One region of the Paenibacillus sp. sgz302115 genome, then DNA from elsewhere that is predicted to be linked to it. Evidence: riboswitches for the same ligand, from Rfam matches in the RefSeq annotation. Region 1 holds a riboswitch; the other holds the start of a gene.
What was found. A riboswitch is a leader RNA that binds a small molecule or an ion and turns the genes downstream of it on or off. The one in region 1 is predicted to bind S-adenosylmethionine.
Positions count from the first base shown of each region.

Region 2: linked by a shared signal. The riboswitch ahead of AC0LWN_RS14830 (methionine ABC transporter ATP-binding protein) and the one ahead of metA (homoserine O-acetyltransferase MetA) in region 1 are both predicted to bind S-adenosylmethionine.

Region 1 covers NZ_JBVYOK010000017.1:110,224-113,833, forward strand. The annotation lists gene AC0LWN_RS24980 (1-phosphofructokinase family hexose kinase) at 1-485, shown strand, start outside; gene corA (magnesium/cobalt transporter CorA) at 564-1,499, opposite strand; SAM riboswitch class I at 1,926-2,062, shown strand; gene metA (homoserine O-acetyltransferase MetA) at 2,150-3,079, shown strand; gene AC0LWN_RS24995 (aminotransferase class I/II-fold pyridoxal phosphate-dependent enzyme) at 3,125-3,610, shown strand, end outside.
Region 2 covers NZ_JBVYOK010000006.1:278,867-282,476, reverse strand. The annotation lists gene AC0LWN_RS14835 (methionine ABC transporter permease) at 1-642, opposite strand, end outside; gene AC0LWN_RS14830 (methionine ABC transporter ATP-binding protein) at 642-1,658, opposite strand; SAM riboswitch class I at 1,758-1,899, opposite strand; gene AC0LWN_RS14825 (Cthe_2314 family HEPN domain-containing protein) at 2,011-2,730, opposite strand; gene AC0LWN_RS14820 (UbiD family decarboxylase) at 2,743-3,610, opposite strand, start outside.

The DNA.
Region 1 (3,610 bases):
ATTTTTACGGTCAGGTGGTAGAAGCTGCTAAGCAGTGGAATGCCCGGGTCATTGTTGACACCTCGGGGGAAGCTCTGCAGTTGGCTGCTAATGCGGGGGTCTATCTGCTCAAGCCGAACGTGCGCGAGCTGGAAGAGCTGACCGGGCGTGCAATCTCCAGTGATGAGGAGGTACGGGCGGCTGCGCTGGAGCTGATTGAGCAAGGGCGGACTGAAGTGGTCGTTGTTTCCTTGGGCGGCAAAGGAGCGCTGCTCATTACCAAAGAAGGCTGTGAGCATCTGCAGGCCCCTGAAGTTTCTGTGCTGAGTGTGGTGGGAGCAGGTGACAGTCTGGTGGGCGGATTGGTCTACAGTCTGGAACGGGGGTGGCCGCTCCGTAGGGCGGTTCAGTTCGGCATCGCCTCTGGAGCGGCAGCAGTGATGAATCCGGAGCGGGAGCTGTGCAAACGCGAGGATACGGAACGATTGTTCGAGCGCATGGAGTAGCAGCATACCAAAAAGACGAAGGCTTCCTTACCTTGCGGTAACCCGGAGCCTTCGTCCTGCTTATTCGTACGTTTAAGTTCATAGCCAATCCTTCTTGCGGAAAATAACCAGCATTCCGCAGCCGAGCGTCACCATGACGCCGATTACTCCATAATAGCCGTATTTTGAATGTGTCTCAGGAATATTGTCAAAGTTCATACCGTAGATACCGGTAATGACGGTCAGCGGCATGAATATCGTGGTAATGGCCGTAAATACTCTCATGATTTCATTGGCGCGGTTGGCGATACTGGATTGATAAGCTTCGCGCAAGTTGCCCATGAGATCGCGGTACGTTTCGAATGTTTCAGAGATCTTGACCGCATTTTCATAAATATCGCTGAAATACTTCTGCAACTGGTCGTCGATCAGGCGAAGGTCTTTTTTGTTCAGCGTATTGATAACTTCCTTTTGCGGTCCGAGCATTTTCTTGAGCCAGAGAATTTCACTTCGCAGACCGATGATTTCGCTAAGATGCGTTTTCTTGGTGTGCATCAGGATATCCTCTTCCAGCTTCTCAATCCGCGCTTCGATCCGGTCGCCGACGGAGAAATAATTGTCTACGACAAGGTCGATCAGCAGATACAGGAAACGGTCAGGCTCGCTGACCTCCTGCTCCCACAGAATGGGCTTCAGGACACGCAGCTCATTGATCTTTTGCTTGGTGACGGTAATAATGAAATTTCTGCCCAAAAATACGTTGAGCGCACGTAGGAAAATTTCCTCATCGTCAAAACGGATGCTGTTCACCACAATAAAATAATGGCTTTCATAAATTTCAATCTTTGGACGCTGATCCTCTTCACTAAGGCAGTCCTCCACGGCCAGATCATGCAGATTGTACAAAGGCTGAAGCAGCTCCAGATCCTCTACATCCGCATCAATCCAATAAAATCCTTCCGCAGGGGCGGTCAAAGTTTCTTCAATGTCATCAACAGGCGTAAAAACCCCTGCGTTTACCAGCCGGATTTTCATCTGATCCCACTCCTTCTGTCCCTGATCTTCTTCAGGGATGTGCTAATTTAGGCACAGGGAAAAAATCAGCTTGGCCGGTGGTACGATCAATGGATAAGGCCAAATGACGGTTCGAGGGCATGAAGAAGAGACGCTCCCGCCGCCGGCAAGCTGATGTTAATCCTGTGTGGTTGTTCGTTCTGGACGTTCAACTGCGAACTCGGGTCGCCTTCCATTCCTCTCTCACCTCTTCTTTTCGTCATATAGGGTGTGAAACACTTGTCTAGTATAACGCCCGGGTTTGGGTCTTTCAAGCTAAATTCTCGGGGGTTTTAGAGACCCTTTAGCATTGTATGGACTTGACGAAAAGGAGGTTCATGATTTAAAGTGAATTTTAAGAAAAGCATTCAACGTTTGTGTGACTTTTTCTCAATTGAATACAGCTAAATCTTATCAAGAGCAGGTGGAGGGACTAGCCCGATGAAACCCGGCAACCGGCGTATTTACGCACGGTGCTAATTCTTGCGGAAGCTTTGCATGGATGGCCTTAGGCTGACCGGCACAAGTTCTCTGGCAGATGAGAGAGGCGCATATGACTGCAGATATATGACCTTTCTCCCCGGAGAAGGGTCTTTTTGATATCCACATGAACAGAAGGAGCGAAGACAACAATGCCAATTAAAATTCCCGACAGCTTGCCGGCCAAAGAGGTTTTGTCCGGAGAAAATATTTTTGTAATGGATGAAAGCCAGGCTTTCCACCAGGATATCCGTCCACTGCGGATTGCGATCCTGAATTTGATGCCGACCAAGGAAACGACGGAGACGCAGCTCCTGCGCCTGGTCGGGAATTCACCGCTTCAGGTGGATGTTGTGCTGCTGCATCCCAGCTCCCACACCTCCAAGAACACTTCGGCGGAGCATCTGAAGAGCTTTTATAAAACCTTTGATGAAATCAGCGACCGCCGCTTTGACGGACTGATCGTTACCGGCGCTCCTGTAGAGCAGTTGGAATTCGAGGATGTGAACTACTGGGAAGAGCTGAAAGAAATTTTTGAATGGAGCAAGCAAAATGTGACCTCGACCATGCATATCTGTTGGGCCGCTCAAGCCGGACTGTATCATCACTATGGTGTACGCAAGGTTGATCTGGACGAGAAATGCTTTGGTGTTTTTTCGCACACAGTGAACCAGGCTAACGTTAAGCTGCTGCGCGGTTTTGACGAGGTATTCCATGTTCCGCATTCCCGCCATACCGATGTCTCGCGTGAAGACATTCTTGCGAATCCCGAGCTGCAGATCCTTGCCGAATCGGAGGAAGCTGGAGTGTATCTGGTTTCGACACTTGACGGCAAGCAAATTTTTGTGACTGGACATTCCGAATATGATCCGTTCTCGTTAAAATGGGAGTATGACCGGGATATCGCCAAAGGAATGGACATTGCGATTCCGAAGCATTACTATCCTCAGGATGATCCGCAGCGTACACCGCCGGCTGTCTGGCGTGCCCATGCCAACTTATTATTCTCTAACTGGCTCAATTACTATGTATACCAGGAGACCCCTTACGATATAGACCAGGCCGATTATTTAGTATTCTAAATATAGAAGGAATTTTCGTGTACACACACTTAGGAGGCGACAGCAATGGATGAGAAATTGAGAATTGAGAGCAGACTAGCGCAGATTGGTTCACTGGAAGACCCGGCGACGGGTGCGATTAACTATCCGATATACAATGCGACGGCATTCCGTCACCCGAGGCTCGGACAGAGCACAGGCTTTGATTACATCCGCACGAAGAACCCTACCCGCTGGGTGCTGGAAGAGGCGGCTGCGGAGCTGGAGTCCGGGGATGCCGCTTTTGCCTGCAGTTCCGGGATGGCTGCGCTGACTACGGTATTCGCTTTGTTTGGACAAGGCGACCATCTGGTGGTGTCGCTGGATCTGTACGGCGGAACCTACCGTCTGCTGGAGCGGATTCTCTCCAAATACGGCATAAGCGCTTCCTATGTGGATACGAATGATCTGGACGGGCTGGAGGCTTCACGGCGTCCGAACACCAAGGCTGTATTTATCGAAACGCCGACCAATCCGCTCATGATGATTACGGATATCGCCGCAGTATGTACG
Region 2 (3,610 bases), on a different contig from region 1:
CCTGTCGCCGGCCATTTGCAGAAGCTGCACCAGGATGACCATCAGCACCACAGAGATAATCATGACTTCCTTCTCGTAGCGGTAATAACCGTAGCGGATCGCCAGGTCTCCCAGACCTCCACCACCAATCATTCCCGACATTGCTGTGTAAGAAACCAGTGTAACAATAGTAATGGTCACTCCGGCAAGCAAACCCGGACGGGCTTCAGGCAGAAGCACACGCCACACGATCTGGTTCGTGGAAGCTCCCATCCCTTGCGCCGCTTCGATTACCCCCCGGTCAACCTCGCGCAGCGCCGTCTCTATCAATCTGGCTAATAACGGAGCCGCGCCGATCACCAGCGCCGGAATAGTTCCCAGTACGCCAATCGAGGTCCCCATAATTGATTTGCTTAAAGGAATTAAGGCGACCATCAGGATGATGAAAGGCACAGAACGCAGGATGTTCACGATGAATGATAATACCGAGTAAACTACCCTGATAAAGCTGCTATTTGATCTTCCCCATAAATATAACACAATTCCGAGTGGTAAACCAAGAATAATTGTGAAAATTCCGGAATATGCTATCATTCGAAGAGTGGCGATAGTTTCGTCCAGCATTTCTTGCCAGTTGATACTGCTAAAATTCAAGCTCCCCATTATACAAGCACCTCCACATCAAGTCCTTGCGCCGCAAGCTCGGTAAGTGTCGCTTCTACGGCTTGTGAGGAACCCTCAAAGCGGACAATGAGCTGGCCGTAAGGCACATCCTTAAGCGTCGAGATGGTTCCATGCAGGATGGCGAAGTTAACTCCAGTGCCGCGGGCCACTTGGGATAAGGTGGACCCGTAGGTTTTTTGGCCGAGAAAAGTGATTTTAACCGCCTGAGTGTATTCTCCCTGCACCGCGTTAAGCGCGGCCCGAAGCGGACCGTCCTGCTGGGTTTCGCTGCCGATGAACTCCTTCGTCACTTCATGCTGCGGCTTCAGGAATACCTGTGCCACATTTCCCTGTTCCACAATCCCTCCGCCGTGAATAACGGCAACCCGGTCACAAATAGTCTGAATGACATGCATTTCATGAGTGATCAGCACGATGGTCAGATGAAACTTCCGGTTAATGTCGAGCAGCAGGCGCAGAATGGAATCCGTCGTCTGCGGATCAAGCGCTGAAGTCGCTTCATCGCAGAGCAGCACATCGGGGTCAGAAGCCAAGGCCCGGGCTACGCCTACCCGCTGCTTTTGACCGCCGGATAGCTGGGCAGGATATTTGTTGCGGTGCTCTTCGAGTCCCACCAAGGTCAACAGATCCTTAACTTTGTTCTCAATCTCTGCTTTGGGAGTACCGGTCAGCCGCAGCGGAAAAGCTATGTTGTCGTACACTGTCGCGGAAGACAGCAGATTAAAATGCTGGAATATCATTCCGATCTTGCGCCGCTGCTCCTGTAGCTGTCTCTGGGAAAGTGCCGTTAACTCCACTCCGTCCACCCAAACCTCGCCTTGCGTCGGACGTTCAAGCAGGTTGATGCAGCGGATCAGCGTGCTTTTGCCAGCCCCGGAGTGGCCGATCACGCCAAAAATCTCACCTTTTTTAATCGACAGGTTGAGCCCGGAGAGCGCCGTCACTGCTTTACTGCCTTTGCCGTACATTTTGGTCAAACCTTTCAGCTCTATCAAGCTTATTGCCCTCCTTCATTGTCTTGCTCGCAGATGCTAAAAAACCTCTTAACGATCATTGCAGATCGCAAGAGGCCTTGAGTTTATATTAACCATGCCTTCTCATCTGCCAACGACCGCAAACCACGCGGCATTGTAGGAATTAGCACCATGACATTTGAATAGAATTCAATTTCCGCATTCCATGCAAATCGGTTGCCGGGCTTCATCGGGCCTATCCCTCCGCCGCTCTCGATAAGATTATGATATGAAATTAGTTGCCGCAGCATGTAATATGCTAATGCTTGCCTAAGTATAGTAAGTTTCAGGTTTTTTGTCAAAGGGAACTTTTAACTGCTTAAGAGGCTCTGACTTATGATTTATAGGTGAGCTTATGCCACTGCTTAATGCTGTACCTGAAGGATGCCCCCAAGGTGATACAGACCATTTCCAGGCACTGCTTCAGATCCTCCAGATGGCTGTCCAGATCCTCCAGATGAATTTTGTCGTGCAAGCCCTGATGGCGCTGCCACAGATCATCCTGCATTTCAGCATTCATATAGTGGATTTCGGCATTGCGGCGCTTGCGCAGATTCTCCAGCGGCTCCCGGTAAGAGTTCTTGATCCTCTCCAGTTCGTCAGCGAGCGCCGCATGCTCCTCGTGCAGCCGAAACTGGCGCAGTACGGTGAAGTAAGAGAAATGAACCTTTACTTTGCTGGTATCCAGATCATACAGACTGTTCAGCACTGTGCCCAGCTTGTCCAGAAGCGAGAAGACACGGATGAAGCCATTTTTATAAAAATAGACGTAACGCGAATATTCGCCCTGCTCCTTGGGCGACATATCATCCATATAACCGGCTACAACCGATTTCCGGAAAAAAGCGGCCGCGAACCAGCTCTGCTCCAGCTCATCAAGCGATGAGATCAGCCCTCGCGTCCATATCTCCAGCTTGCGGTATTCATGGTCGCGGTCCTCATGCGAATTCATTTCCTTGCGCAGCATGGACGCGAACTTCGCCATATGATCTATGGCCTCGGCCAGCACCCCGCTATTCTCGCGGGGCGGTTCTCCCAGTAAAATCCGCAGCATACTGCATCCTCCTCATTGTGGGAAATACATCTTCCAGTTGCGGTCAACTTGCTTGACAATATCCTCGCAAGGAACCAGCTCATGCGGATACCCCGGCTTCATCCGGGCATCTATAACGATAGGCAGCTTGTAGCTGATCTGATGCTGTCTGACCTCAGACTCGGCATAAATATCGCTGGCCGGATCAAGCCTTGTGAACACCGTCCACAGGAAGGAAGTCTGTGTGAGCACCGCAGCCTTGGCGTTATCCGTCAAAATGACAAGCGGCCAGGCTGTTTCCCGCTCCCGCAGTGCAGCAACCAGACGGGAAGGCAGCTCCGGATCTTCTTCATAGGATGCACCGGAAACGGCCAGGCATCCTCCGCAGTAAGGAATTGCCTCACTGATTCCGGGAATCAGCCCTTCTGTGTAGGAATACGGGAGGTCACGCAGCGGGTGGCCAATCCCAAGCATAACGCCTCTGCTGCCGCCGAACACATGCAGATCAACCGCAGGATTGAAACGTTCCAGCACGGTTTCCAGCAGCTTCGGGAAATCCGTAAGCTCAACCGGCTCATCCGTCAGCAGCAAAAATTTACTCAAGGAGAGCTGGCCTTCCCCAAGAATACGGAAAGCTGAAACCATCCCTTCCCTTGGGTAGCTTTCACGCACAACAGCAGCTGCCAATGAATGCGGGCCGCATTCCGAATACTCCCACAGCGCTTTGACCGAAGGCATCAGCAGCGGGTAGACGGGAGACAGCAGCCTCTGTATGTATTCCCTGAGATAATAATCCTCCTGGCGCAGCTTCCCGGTAACGGTTGCCGGATAGATCGCATCCTTACGGTGCCAAATGCGCTGCACATGCATGACCGGAAAATCACTCTGCCTGGAATAATAG